Regions from separate parts of the Rhizobium sp. 01N48 genome, predicted to be linked through region 1. Evidence: predicted binding sites of a transcription regulator. Region 1 holds the regulator's gene; each other region holds the start of a gene.
The links. Region 1 encodes PhoB, which activates phosphate uptake and scavenging genes when phosphate is short. Its sites were predicted from a motif close to TGTCATNNANCTGTCAT; they were not measured.
Positions count from the first base shown of each region.

Region 2: the regulator PhoB is predicted to act here: its motif matches at 2,041-2,057, upstream of AC1DOG_RS20460 (LTA synthase family protein).
Region 3: the regulator PhoB is predicted to act here: its motif matches at 2,773-2,789, upstream of ppk2 (polyphosphate kinase 2).

Region 1 covers NZ_JBFTQT010000003.1:400,317-405,092, forward strand. The annotation lists gene argF (ornithine carbamoyltransferase) at 1-250, opposite strand, end outside; gene AC1DOG_RS08380 (aspartate aminotransferase family protein) at 298-1,494, opposite strand; gene AC1DOG_RS08385 (GcrA family cell cycle regulator) at 1,922-2,467, shown strand; gene phoB (phosphate regulon transcriptional regulator PhoB) at 2,550-3,233, opposite strand; gene phoU (phosphate signaling complex protein PhoU) at 3,270-3,983, opposite strand; gene pstB (phosphate ABC transporter ATP-binding protein PstB) at 4,027-4,776, opposite strand, start outside.
Region 2 covers NZ_JBFTQT010000012.1:26,193-30,968, forward strand. The annotation lists gene AC1DOG_RS20445 (DUF2865 domain-containing protein) at 1-60, shown strand, start outside; gene bluB (5,6-dimethylbenzimidazole synthase) at 74-760, opposite strand; cobalamin riboswitch at 801-983, opposite strand; gene AC1DOG_RS20455 (TolB family protein) at 1,009-1,842, opposite strand; gene AC1DOG_RS20460 (LTA synthase family protein) at 2,116-4,014, shown strand; gene AC1DOG_RS20465 (DUF1003 domain-containing protein) at 4,101-4,625, shown strand.
Region 3 covers NZ_JBFTQT010000008.1:32,940-37,715, forward strand. The annotation lists gene AC1DOG_RS16245 (ROK family protein) at 59-979, shown strand; gene AC1DOG_RS16250 (PH domain-containing protein) at 1,114-1,671, shown strand; gene ppk2 (polyphosphate kinase 2) at 1,732-2,649, opposite strand; gene AC1DOG_RS16260 (DUF3422 family protein) at 2,857-4,161, opposite strand; gene AC1DOG_RS16265 (DoxX family protein) at 4,316-4,744, opposite strand.

The DNA of each region.
Region 1 (4,776 bases):
GGCCGAGCTGCATTTCGGTGCCGGAGAGGAACAGCGTTTCGCCGCCGAGCTGGCGCATGCCGACGTCGAAGGAGACGCGGGTACGCGTCGAGGGCTTTTCGAAGATCATCGCCAGCATCTTGCCTGCCAGCGGCTTGTCGCCCTGGCCAGCCTTGAAGGCCTGCTTGCGGGTCTTGGCGTCGTCCATGATGACCCTGAGGTCGGAAGAGGTTACCGCGGAGAGATCGAGAAAGTGTTTTGGGGAAGCCATCTGTCTTTAACCTGTTGCGCCCGCCATCCGGCCGGGCATCCATCCATTCAAGCCGTCTTCTTTGCCTTGGCGCGCACGCTCTCGGCGGCGCGCTCCAGGCGCGCGAGGCCTTCGCGGGCTTCGTCAGCGGTGACGACGAGCGGGGGCAACAAACGGATGACATTGTCGCCGGCCGGAATGGCCAGCAGGTTGGCAGCGCGGATGGCCTGCAACAGCTCAGTTGACGGAACAGCCGCCTTGACGCCGAGCATCAGGCCTTCGCCGCGGATATCCTCGATCACATCAGGGAAACGATCCTTCAGCGATGCAAGGCCCTGACGGAAGACTAGCGCGACGTCGTTGACGTGGCGCAGGAAGCCTTCCTCGAGGATGACATCGAGCACGGCATTGCCGACGGCCATGGCGAGCGGGTTGCCGCCGTAGGTCGAGCCATGGGTGCCGGCCTTCATGCCGGAGGCCGCTTCGGCCGTTGCCAGGCATGCGCCGAGCGGGAAACCACCGCCGATGCCCTTGGCGACCGCCATGATATCGGGCGTCACGCCGGACCATTCATGCGCGAAGAGCTTGCCGGTGCGGCCGACGCCGGACTGAACCTCATCGAGGATCAGAAGCAGGCCGTTTTCGTCGCAGAGCTGGCGCAGCGCCTTCATGAATTCCGTGGTCGCCGGGCGGATACCACCCTCACCCTGTACCGGCTCGATCAGGATACCGGCCGTGGCATCGGTGATCGCGGCACGGACGGCTTCGATATCGCCGAAGGGAACCTGGTCGAAACCGGGCGTCTTGGGGCCGAAGCCTTCGAGATACTTTTCCTGGCCACCGGCGGCAATCGTTGCCAGCGTGCGGCCGTGGAAGGCGCCTTCGAAGGTGATGATGTGGAAGCGCTCGGGATGGCCCTTCGAATACTGGTAGCGGCGCGCGGTCTTGATCGCGCATTCCAGCGCTTCGGCGCCGGAATTGGTGAAGAACACCTTATCCGCGAAGGTTGCATCGGTCAGCCGCTTGGCAAAGCGCTCCTGGCCGGGGATTTCGTAAATGTTGGAGAGGTGCCAAACCTTCTCGGCCTGATCCTTCAGCGCGCCGACGACGTGCGGATGGCTATGGCCGACGGAGGTCACGGCAACGCCCGCGCCGAAATCGAGATATCGCTCGCCAGTTTCGGTGATCAGCCACACGCCCTCTCCTCGCTCGAACCGCAGCGGGGCACGAGAGTAGGTATCATAAAGCGGCGCGGCTTCAGCCATGGCGCGATCTCCTGTCATTCGCTCAACAAAGGCCCGGACTCCGGCTAAAAAGCGGGTGCCCGGAAATGAAAAATGCCGCCTTTCGGCGGCGAGGGGCACTATTGTCTTTTCGCAGTGCGATGTCAACAAAACTGAGCTTTTGCCGCATGCGTCAAGCAAGCATCGGGGCGCCGGCGAGCTATCAACAGCTAATGTTGCAGAAATGACTCTACCACCCAGCAAGTTGGGGAAAACCGAGAAATCGATTCGCCGCGATTCAACCGACTCTTGTCACGGAGTCGCCCTCACTCTAGGTTAAAACTCAATTACTAGACTGCATGCGGCGGAACTAGTCACCAAAATCGAGCAAGCGTTTCTTGGTCCGGACACGTCCGTGCCATGGGTGAAGGATTCTGCCTACACCAACGCAATAAGGCGGAGACAGGGCATGAACTGGACAGACGAGCGCGTTGAAAGACTGAAGAAGCTTTGGGCCGAAGGCTTGAGCGCCAGCCAGATTGCGGCACAACTTGGCGGTGTAAGCCGCAACGCCGTCATCGGCAAGGTCCACCGCCTGAACCTGCCTGGCCGCGCCAAGGCCGGCGGCACGACGACCGCGACCAGAGCGCCGAAGCGCCCGGCGGTTTCGACCCCGCGCGCTGCCAGCAACTTCAATTCCGCACGCATCTCGCCAAGCCGCGCCGTTGCCCGCCCGCAGGGCGCAGTGGCTCTCAAGGAAGAGATGGACATCGATGCGATCGAGGAAGTCCGCTACCGTCCGGCTTCCAACGTTGTCGTTCCGATCTCGCGCCGCCTCGGCCTTACGGAACTGACCGAGCGTACGTGCAAGTGGCCGGTCGGCGATCCGCTGACTGACGATTTCCACTTCTGCGGCTGCGAGTCCCCTGACAACTCGCCATACTGCACCTACCACCAGCGCATGGCCTACCAGCCGGTCAACGAGCGCCGCAAGGCAGCCAACCGGGTCGCATGACCCGGAAAGCCGGATAAGGAACACAAGAAAACGGGCCCTCGCGGGGCCCGTTTTTCGTTGGATCGGATGGAATGGAAGCGCCTTACGCTTCCATGGAATAGCCGGCGCCGCGAACCGTGCGGATGACATCCTGCATGTTGGAGAAGTTGAGCGCCTTGCGCAGGCGGCCGACGTGCACATCGACGGTGCGTTCGTCGACATAGATGTCATGGCCCCAGACGCCATCGAGCAGCTGCGAGCGGGAGAAGACGCGGCCCGGCGACGACATCAGGAATTCCAGCAGGCGGAATTCGGTCGGTCCGAGGCGGACTTCGCGGCTCTTGCGGTGAACGCGGTGGGTTTCGCGATCGAGCTCGATATCGCCGCACTTCAGCAGCGAGGAGAGCACTTCGGGCTTGGCGCGGCGCAGCATCGCCTTGACGCGGGCAACGAGCTCAGGCGTCGAAAACGGCTTGACGACATAATCGTCGGCGCCGGTCGACAGGCCGCGAACGCGTTCGCTTTCCTCGCCACGGGCGGTCAGCATGATGATCGGCAGGCGCTCCGTCTCGGGGCGCATGCGCAGGCGACGGCAGAGCTCGATGCCGGATACGCCGGGCAGCATCCAATCGAGGATCAAAAGATCAGGCGTGCGTTCCTGCAGCCGGATCTCGGCCTCGTCACCGCGAAGGATGGTATCGACTTCGAAGCCTTCGGCCTCAAGGTTATAGCGAAGAAGCACGCTCAGTGCTTCTTCGTCTTCAACGACTGCTACTCTTGGGATCATTCGTCTCGGTCTCCTGGGGGCGTGGGTCCGGAACGCTTATTCCGTGACCGCGCCGACGGTGTTGGCGGTGTCGTCCTTCGGACGCTCGCCTTCCGGCTGGGCGCCGGTAGCCATGTAGTAGATGGTCTCTGCGATGTTGGTGGCGTGGTCGCCGATGCGCTCGATGTTCTTGGCGCAGAAGAGAAGGTGCGTGCAGCTGGTGATGTTGCGCGGATCTTCCATCATGTAGGTCAGCATCTCGCGGAACAGCGAGGTGTACATCGCGTCGATTTCCTCGTCGCGTTCGCGGATCGACTTGGCACGATCGGCAACGCGGCTGGTGTAGACGTCGAGAACTTCCTTGAGCTGGACGAGCGCCAGTTCGGAGAGATGCTCGAGACCGCGGGCGAGCTTGCGCGGAACGCCCGTGCTCTGAACCGCGATGACGCGCTTGGCGGTGTTCTTGCCAAGATCGCCGACGCGCTCGAGATCGGCCGCGATGCGGATCGAGCCCATGATTTCGCGAAGGTCGGCGGCCATCGGCTGGCGGCGGGCGATGGTGATGATCGCCTTTTCGCCAATCTCGCGCTCGGCGTGATCGAGGATCACGTCGTCGGAGATGACCTTCTGGGCGAGCGAAGTGTCGCCGTTGACGAGCGCGCGAACGGCGTCGCCGACCATCTGTTCCGCGAGGCCGCCCATTTCGGAGATGCGGCGCGTCAGGAACTTGAGATCATCGTCATAGGCGGAATAGATATGTGTCGATGCCATGGGGCTTATCCTTGAATGTCCTGAGGTTTACCGGTTTCGGAGATCAACCGAAGCGGCCCATGATGTAATCCTGGGTGCGCGGATCATCCGGGTTGGTGAACATCTTGTCGGTATCGTTCTCCTCGACGAGGTTGCCGAGGTGGAACATGGCGGTGCGCTGCGAAACGCGGGCTGCCTGCTGCATCGAGTGCGTGACGATGACGATCGTGTAGGCTTCGCGCAGCTCGTGGATGAGCTCCTCGACCTTGGCGGTCGCGATCGGGTCAAGCGCCGAGCAGGGCTCGTCCATCAGGATGACTTCGGGGCTGACGGCAATCGCGCGGGCGATGCACAGACGCTGCTGCTGACCACCCGAGAGGCCGGTGCCGCCTTCATGCACGCGGTCCTTGACCTCGTTCCACAGGCCGGCGCGCTGCAGGCTCTGCTCGACGATGACGTCCATGTCGGCCTTCGCCTTGGCGAGACCGTGGATGCGCGGGCCGTAGGCGACGTTTTCGTAGATCGACTTCGGGAACGGGTTCGGCTTCTGGAACACCATGCCGACGCGGGCGCGCAGTTCGACGACGTCGATATCCGGATCGTAGATATCATCGCCATCAAGCGTGATCTTGCCGGTAACGCGGCAGTTGTCGATCGTGTCGTTCATGCGGTTCAGGCTGCGCAGGAAGGTGGACTTGCCGCAGCCCGATGGACCGATGAGAGCCGTCACGGTGTTTTCGCGGATGTTCAGCTTCACGTCGAAAAGCGCACGCTTCTCGCCGTAGTAAACCGAGACGTCCTGGCCGATCATTTT
Region 2 (4,776 bases), on a different contig from region 1:
CTGAAACACCCCGCCATGCCGGGCGCCCAGCCGCAGCAACCGCCGGCACAGAAGCAATAGCAGGCGTCGCGGGCTATGCGCCCTCGCCCCAGCGATCCGTAAACACCAGCTCCTCCAACGGCAGCCGCTGCCGCCATCCCTTCACGGCGAGCTCCGGCTCCTCATAGAGCCGGTCGACATAACCGACACAGAGCCAGGCGACGATTTCGATCCGATCAGGCACGCCGAGCGCGCGCTTCAGATCCGCCTCGTGGAAGATGCTGACCCAGCCGACGCCGACGCCTTCGGCGCGCGCGGCAAGCCACAGGTTTTGCACCGCGCAGACGGTCGAATAAGAATCCATCCGCCTGTTGTGGGTCCGCCCCAGCACCACGTCGCCGCAGCGATCCGGATCGCAGGTCACGCAGATGCCGACGGGTGCCGTGCGAATGCCCTCAAGTTTCAGGGCGCGGTAGGCCTGCTGCCGCTCACCGGAAAACATCTCCGCCGCCTCTGCATTGGCCTTTGCGAAAGCCTCCCACACGGTGGATCGTACGGCCTGGTCGCGCACCACGATGAAATTCCACGGCTGCATGAAGCCGACGGACGGCGCGTGATGGGCTGCAGCCAATAGCCGCCCGATGACGTCATCGGGCACGGCATCCGGAAGGAACTCCGATCGCACGTCGCGTCTGGTCTCGATGGCTCTGTAAACGGCGTCGCGCTCGCTCGCCGAAAAGGCACCGGCTCTCGCAAGAGAGCCAGGTTGGTCTGGTCGCATCGTCAATCCCCAACAACACAACCGGCCGCTGTCCAGGCGGTCAGTCTATGATTGTCGGGCCGGTCTTCTGACTTGGCGTCATCCGTCTGCCACGCCTTCCCGGCAAAGCGCCAGTGGCATCAAGCGGCAGACGTCGGCCTTACAGCGTTGGGCACGTTCCGGTCTTGCACCGAATTCCCGATTCTCCCGCAAGCCTGCGGGCACCCGACGCGCCACCTATGCCGACAAACCGCGCCGGATGCAATCGCTCAGGCCTCGACCGGGAAATATCGGACATAGGCGAACTCGTCACCATCGGGTGACCAGTTCGGAACATTGATCGATCCCTGCCCACCGAAAAGCTCGAACAGCGTCGTGAGATTTCCCCCGTCCATATCCATGATCCGCATCCGCACATGCTTGTCACGCGGATGATCGAAGACATCGGGATCGTAGGAAATCAGCACGACCTTGTCGTTGTTGGGGGACGGATGCGCGAACCAGTTGCCGTAATTGTCGTGCGTCACCTGCTCCACGCCGGTTCCGTCGGGATGGATGCGCCAGATCTGCATCAAGCCGGTGCGGCTGGAGTTGAAATAGATCCAGCGCCCATCGGCCGAATAGTCAGGCCCGTCATTGCGCCCCTCACCGTTTGTCAGCCGCCGCTCTTCGCCGCCGGTCACGTCGATCGTGTAGATGTCGAACAGGTCGCCGCGAATGCCGCAATAGGCGAGCTCCTTCCCGTCAGGCGACCAGCCATGCCAGTAGGACGGATGATTGGTGGTCACCAGCTGCGGCGCCCCACCCTCGATCGGCAGCGTGTAGATTGCCGACTTGCCGAACTCGACCTTGTCTGAGATGACGATACGGGTGCCATCGGGCGAAATCCCGTGGTCGTTGTTACAGGCCGTCGCGAAGCCGGTATCGACATGCTCCACCTTCGCCGAGCCGTCGAGCGCCAGCCGATAGAGCAGTCCTTCGTCGTTGAGCAGCAGATAGCTGCCGTCAGGGGCGTAATTGGGGGCTTCGACCAGTCTCTCGGTCTGCCAGATCACACGGGCCTCGCCCGTCTTGACGTTGTAGATCTCGACGGAACTGCGCATGCAAACTCTCCTCTGACGCGAACATATCCATGACCTACGACAGCTAAATAAGGCACGCAAGGATCGCCCGCGCGCGGCAATAGAGGCTCCATCCGGAGCCCACGCGAAATGAGGCAACCAGCTGCCGAAAAGTTTGTGATCAAAAAAGCGTTAAGCCCACGAAACAACAATGGTTCATCTAGCGTTCATGACGAAGATGTGACAGTTCGATGACGCTATGATGACACCGGAGTTCCGCCATTGATCGCCCAAGTTTTCAAGTCCGGAGCGGCTATGCGCGAGGCGGCTCTCTATGGCGGCGTTGGCGCTGACACCCGCCCATCATCTATCCTGCGCGGCGCAATTGCCGTCGCCCTGACGGCGGTGATGGCGTTGCTTGCAACCTTCTCGGTCGAAGTGATCGCGCGCGGCGGCGCAACCGACGTCGGCGCCTTTCTGTCTTCCACGGCCCGTCCTGGCATGACCACGGTCGTCATGCTGACCATCGTGATGCTCTGCGTCGATGCGATCCTCGGCCGCCGTTTCCTCTCTGCACTGGTCGTGCTGCCGCTCGTGCTCGTGCCGGCGCTCGTCTCCAATCAGAAGCAGCACTACCTCTCCGACCCGCTCTACCCCTCGGACATGCTGTTCGGCCGCCAGATTTTCGAGCTGCTGCCGGTCATGGTCCGCGACCGCCCGATGACGGCTATCGCGGTTGCCGTCGGCATCCTTCTCTCCGTCACCGGCCTCGTGCTGGCGTGGCGCTACGCCTGGCGCCGCCTCCCGAAGATGGCGCGCCGCAACCGTATCCGCAATCTCTGCCTGACGGTTCCCGTCATCGCCGCCTTTGGCTCTCTGATGGATTATTCGCAGTATTCCTATATCCGCGACCGGCTGCAGGTGGTGCCGATGATGTGGGATCAGAAAGAGAACTACCGCAGCAACGGCTTCATTCTCGCCTTCATCTTCAACATCCCGATGGCCGACGTCGCCTCGCCCGCCGGCCTCAATACGCAGGCGCTCGACGCCATTCCCTCGCGCAATTACGGCTATCTCAGCGGCCCGAGCGACAAGCCCGACGTGATCATGCTGATGAGCGAATCCTTCTGGGATCCGACGCGCCTGAAGACCCTGAAGTTCTCCGAAGACCCGATGCCGACGATCCGCGCGGCGCAGTCAGGCCACGTCTTCTCGCCTGAGTTCGGCGGCATGACCGCCAATGTCGAGTTCGAGGCGCTGACCGGCTTCTCCAATGCCTTCCTGCCCTATGGCAGCATCCCCTACCAGCAGTATATCCGCAACGACATCCCCTCGCTCGCCACCTTCTTCCGCGGCGAAGGCTATGCGGCCCGTGCGCTGCATCCGTTCAGTGGCTGGTTCTGGAACCGCAACGAGGTCTACAAGGATTTCGGATTCGAGGAGTTCCGCACCGAAGAAACCATGCCGACCATGGAAAAGCGCGGCATCTTCGCCTCCGACGACAGCCTGATGAAGGAGATCATGCAGGAAGCCGACGGGCTCGACCGGCCCTTCTTCTTCTTCGCGGTCACCTTGCAGGGACATGGCCCCTACGAGGCCAACCGCTACGCCAACAACACGGTCGACTTCACCGGCAATCTGACCGACGCCGACCGCGCCACGCTCGCAACCTACACGCAGGGCGTCAAGGAAGCCGACCAGAGCTTCAAGATGCTGACCGAATGGGCATCCAAGCGTGACCGCGAGACGATCATCGTTCTCTGGGGCGACCACTTGCCGCCGCTCGGCAGCGTCTACACGAATACCGGCTATATGCCCGACCAGGTCGCCACCCGCCGGGCTTCCGTCAGCGTCATGAAGCAGGAGCACGAGACGCCGCTGGTCATCTGGTCGAACCGCAAGGGCGTCAAGCAGAACGTCGGCACCATCAGCCCGTCGCAGTTGCCCTATCACGTGCTGAAATTCGCGGGCTACGAGCACCCGTTCTATACCGGCTTCCTCGGCCGCGTGCAGAAGAAGTACCCGATCGTCGATCGCTATCAGCTGATAACCCGCGACAACACCGCTTCGCCGGACTGGGTTCGCGACGCCAAGACCATCGATCCGCTGGTCCGCGACTATCGCTATCTCCAGCACGATGTGATGTTCGGCAAGGCGCAGACCGTCGAGCGCTTCTTCCCGCAGCACTCCTGGCTGCGAGCAGAGGGCTCTTGAGCACGGCAGACATGCACGTTGCCGCATTGCATTCCTGGCGCATAACGGAATACTCCCCGCCAACATGAGTCATCGGGAGTCGCGCCATGAACAATCTCTCCAGTTTCGTCCACCTGCATTTCGACAAGTCCGCCAACGAACTCGGCGACATCGAAAAGCGGGTGCTGGAAAAGGCGCATGCGCGCAAGATCATCTCGACGGATATCAATGCCGCGCTGAAAGCCGAATCGTCCTTCGGCGAGAGGATGGCCGACAGCATCGCGCGCGTCGGCGGCTCTTGGGCCTTCATCACCACCTTCCTGGTCTTCCTGGCCGTCTGGTGCGTGATCAACACGATCATCCTTTCGACCCGCGCCTTCGACCCCTACCCCTTCATCTTCCTCAATCTCGTCCTCTCCATGATCGCCGCGATCCAGGCGCCGATCATCATGATGTCGCAGAACAGGCAGGCCGAGCGCGATCGCTTCGAGGCGGCGAAGGACTACGAAGTCAACCTGAAGGCCGAGCTGGAAGTGCTGTCTCTGCACCAGAAGATCGACATGCAGGTGATGACCGAGATCGCCGCGCTGCGCGAGGATATCGCCAGATTGACCCAGAAGCTCGGCAACTGATCCCAAGCCGGCGAACAGATTAGCCGGCCACAGGAATAGCGCACCATTTCCGTACACCCTGATATCTTGCAGGTACACGCATGGGGTTTATTAGGTAAGCAAAAATTAAGACGGTTAAATGTATCCTTCGGTTGTCCTCGCTGCGGCGTTG
Region 3 (4,776 bases), on a different contig from region 1:
GCAAATCGCACCGAACGATGCGAGCAGATTCTAACCGTTTGGAACAAGCAGAATACGAATGATCATCTCCTTCGACATCGGCGGCTCGGCGATCAAGGGCGGCGTTGCCCTTTCCGAAACCGAGATCACGCCGCTCGGCCGCCGCCCGACCCCCCTTGATGATTTCGGCGCCTTCGTCGATACGCTCAGAACCTTCATCGCGGAAGCCGGCGGTACGCCGACGCTGCTGTCGATCTCGATCGCCGGTGTTGTCGATCCCGATACGCAGCTTCTCACTTGCGCCAACATTCCCTGCATCCACCAGCGCACCATCGCGGCCGACCTTCAGGCCGAGCTCGGCGTGCCGGTGCTGGTCGCCAACGACGCCGACTGCTTCGCCATGGCCGAAGCCGGCCTCGGCGCCGGCCGCGGCCACCGCATCGTGCTCGGCGTCATCCTCGGCACCGGCGTCGGCGGCGGCGTGATAGCCAACGGTCGGTTGATAAACGAGGCGGGCGGCTTTGCCGGCGAATGGGGACACGGCCCGATCGCGGCACTGCGCGCCGGCCACCCGCCGGTCGAGATCCCGCATTTTGCCTGCGGCTGCGGCCAGAGCGGCTGCGTCGATTCCGTCGGCGGCGCGCGCGGCATGGAACGCCTGCACAAGACGCTGCACGGCCTCGACTTCACCAGCGAGGAGATCATCGGCCAGTGGCTGGGCGGCGAGGAAAAGGCGACGCGCACGATCGATGTCTACATCGATCTCCTCGCTTCTCCTCTGGCGCTGACCGTCAACATCACCGGCGCCACCATCGTCCCCGTCGCCGGCGGGCTCTCCAATGTGGAACCGCTGCTGGATGAGCTCGACAAGGCCGTGCGCCAGCGCATCCTCCGCAAATTCGACCGACCGCTCGTCGTGCGCAGCGAATGCCGCGTCGAGCCGGGGCTGATTGGGGCGGCGTTGCTGGGTTTGAAGGCGGAAGCGGAGATGTTGGGGTAGGAGTCCGCCCGGCGCTTTATCTCAAAGCGACGATTGCTGAGCAGGAAAATGCGCGTAATGGTGGTTCATCTGTAGTCGAAAGTTAATTCTGACACTCTACCATCTTGGCGATGGAGCGTGTTTGGGAGCGGCGCATGACTGCTGATGACTTGAATTCCAGGTTGGTGCGCGGCGAGCGGGTGCTATGGCGCGGCGTGCCGGCGCAGGGACTGATGTTTACCAGCCGTGACGCGCTGATGATCCCGTTTAGCGCGGTGTGGCTCTCTTTCGCGGTCTTCTGGCTTGTCATGGTTACGCGGACGGGTGCGCCGGTGTTCTTTTATCTATGGGGCGCAATGTTTGTCGGCATCGGGATTTTCTTTGCCGTTGGCCGCTTTTTCGTCGATGCCTGGCTGCGTAGCCGCACCCTCTATGCCGTGACCGACCAGCGGGTACTCATTTTGCGGTCCTCCCCTTTTGCACGCTTTACGTCGCTCGAGTTGGATCGTCTGCCGGAACTCAATCTGGTTGGTGACGGCAACACAAAGGGTGATATCCGCTTCGGGCCATCTGTTTCTCTGTTCGGCAATCGGTCGATGGCAGTCTGGATGCCATCCCTCGACTCGACGCCACAACTACTCGGCCTAGCCAAGCCTAAGGCGGTCTTCGATCTGATCCGCGATGCTGGGCAGAAGGCGCGGGCACGCGCCTAGATGGGCTGCCTATGATGGAGCCGGCGGATGAGAGCCTCACCCGCCGACATCTCTAGCCAATCAATACTTCGACGGAACGTACAACTCCGGTGGCAGGACCTTGCGCTCGTAATCCGGGTTGAACACGCGCTCGGGCAAGGCGATCTCCTCGTGCGGCACGTCTTCGTAGGGGAACTGCGACAGGAGATGGTCGATGCAGTTCAGGCGGGCGCGCTTCTTGTCGTTGCCCTCGACGATGTGCCACGGAGCTTCCGGGATGTTGGTGCGGGCGAAGGTTTCTTCCTTGGCCTTGGTGTAGGCTTCCCAGCGGATGCGCGACTGCAGGTCCATCGGCGACAGCTTCCACTGCTTCAGCGGATCGTGGATGCGCACGAGGAAGCGCAACTGCTGTTCTTCGTCGGTGATCGAGAACCAGTATTTGACGAGGCGGATGCCGGAACGGACCAGCATGCGTTCGAATTCGGGTACGTCGTTGAAGAACTGCTCGACCTGATCCTCGTCGGCAAAGCCCATGACGCGCTCGACGCCGGAGCGGTTATACCAGGAGCGGTCGAAGAGCACGATCTCGCCGCCAGCAGGCAGATGCGGCACGTAGCGCTGGAAGTACCACTGCGACTTTTCGCGGTCCGACGGAGCCGGAAGCGCCACGACGCGGGCGACGCGCGGGTTGAGGCGCTGGGTGATGCGCTTGATGACGCCGCCCTTGCCGGCGGAATCGCGACCTTCGAAGATCACGACCACCTTTTCCTTGTGATAGGTGACCCAATCCTGCAAGCGGATCAGCTCGGACTGCAGTGCGATCAGCGAACGAAAGTATTCGATGCGCGGCATCGATGGCGGATGCGCCTTGCGGTAGATCTTGCGGATTTCCTCGGACAGCGCCGGCTCGGAGAGCTCGAGCTCATAGTCTTCATCCAGCGTATCGGCCAGTTCGGCCTCGAGCCAGTCGGTTGAAGGCGTGCCTCTCATGGTGGTCATCTCGATCCCTGTTCAGATTTGTCGCTTCGGACGCTTGCGGAACTGCCTAGCTTTGCGCCGCATGACGATATCATGAAAGCACGCACGGCAAGGCCACTCATGGCGCCAAATAAGCAGCGTGTCATGAAGGATATATGACGCTTCGGCCGGACGCGGAAATGCGTGCGGAAAGAGATCGGCAGGCGAGCGTGCTGCCGGCCCTTCGGATCAGCTCAGCGCGTCGGGGCGGTTGGCCTCTTTGACATGGTCGTCGCTGTGTTTGCTGCGAATGCGGCGCACGGTGAGCCACACGCCGAGAACCACGAAGGGCACAGCGGCGCCGGTCAGCGTCTCCGGCGCGATCTCGACGCCGACGCCATGCAGAAGCTTGGCGAGGTAGCCGACGAGGCCGATGACGTAATAGGAGATGGCAGCGACCGACAGGCCTTCGACCGTCTGCTGCAGGCGCAGCTGCAGATGGGCGCGCTTGTCCATCGAGGCCAGGATCTCGGTGTTGAACTTTTCCAATTCGACGTCGATCCAGCTGCGCAGAAGGGCGGTTGCGCGGGCGAGCTTGCGCGACAGGTCCGCCTGCCGCTCCTCGACCGACTGGCAGGTGCGCATGGCGGGCGCGAGGCGACGCTGCAGGAAGGCGCCGAGGGTTTCGTTGCCGGGGAGCGCCTTCTCGGCCAGCATGGCGACGCGCTCGAGCACGATGTTGTAATAGGCGCGGCTGGCGCCGAAGCGGTAGAGGCTGAGGGCAGCATTGGCCTCGAGTTCGGCTGCGAGGCGGGTGATCTCCGACAGCGTGGCGTCGGCTTCAGCGCGCGCATGCTGCTTCATGCCCTGCGTGATGGCGGTGAAGCTCGTCTCGATCTGGCGGATCTCGGGCGACAGCGTCTGCGCCAACGGCAGGCCCATCATCGCAAGCGTCCTATAGGTCTCGATATCGAGCAGGCGCTGGGCGAGCATGCCGCGGGCGCCATCCGTCATGCCGTGGTCGAGCACCAGGAACTTGGTCAGCCCGTCGCCGTCCTGGCGGAAATCGGTAATCACCGTTGCCTGGCTGTCGGCCACCATGCTCTGGCAGAGGCTGGTCGGATCGAAATTGGCGATGACGTCGGCGACATCCTCGCTGTCAGGGCGAATCTCGATACGAACGCCCGAGATGAAGGGGCCGGGTGCCGCGAAGCTGGCGCCGAAAGGATTGACCGGGATCTCCGCGCCGAATTCCGCCGGTGCCGGCGTGTCCCAGAAATAGGTCGAGAATTCCGTGTGGCGCTCCCAGCGCAGCGTGCCGCTGCCCCAGCTCATCGTGTGGTGGCTGGTGTCTGCGGCGGGTGCCGGAATACCCTGGGCGAGCGAGAGCGCCTTCAGGATCGCCTGGTCGGCGGCGAAGTTGGCCTCGGTGAGAAAAGCGACCTGGAAGATGACGCGGGAGACGGGGATGAGCGTATAGGGGCGCGAATGGATTTCGCCGAGCGCGCGGGCCCGGACATCGGCTACGGGAAACGAAAAGCTACGCTTCGACAAATCTTGCCTCCTGACTGTGCCCCCACGGCCAGTTCTCCCCTTGGCTATTATCAAATGGCCAGGCGCGTACGACGTGGCGGTTTGACGCAGAACGATCATGCGCCGTCCAGTCGCGGCGTGTCGAGCCGTTTCAGTTCCGTCGGCTGGCCCGAGGTCAGTGCGACGCCGGCAATGGCCAGCGCGTCACCTTGCCGGCAAACAGCGCCCACCAGACGATGACTGGCTGCAGGGCGAGGCGCGGCAGATGATACCACCAGCCCAAGGTGGCCGTGGTCGAGCCGAGATCGTCAATTGCGTGCTTGATGTTGGCCGGGAAGACACAGACGGCATAAAGCGCCAGACAGATGCCGGCCTGATGGCGTAACCGTTCAGTTGTCAGGCCGATCGCGCCGGCAATCTCGCACAGGCCGGTGAGCGCGATCACCTCGGCCGGGAAGGGAACCCAATCCGGGGTGATCGACAGGAACGCGGCTGGGAAGAGCAGGTGCGCGCAGCCGGCGATCATGTAGAGGCCGGCCAGGATAAATCTGCCGGTTGGGCTTTCCGTGTGGTCGGTGGAGGCATCGTCTGCGGCTTTGGTCATGCAGCGTTTACGCAAATGACCGGCGTCTGGAT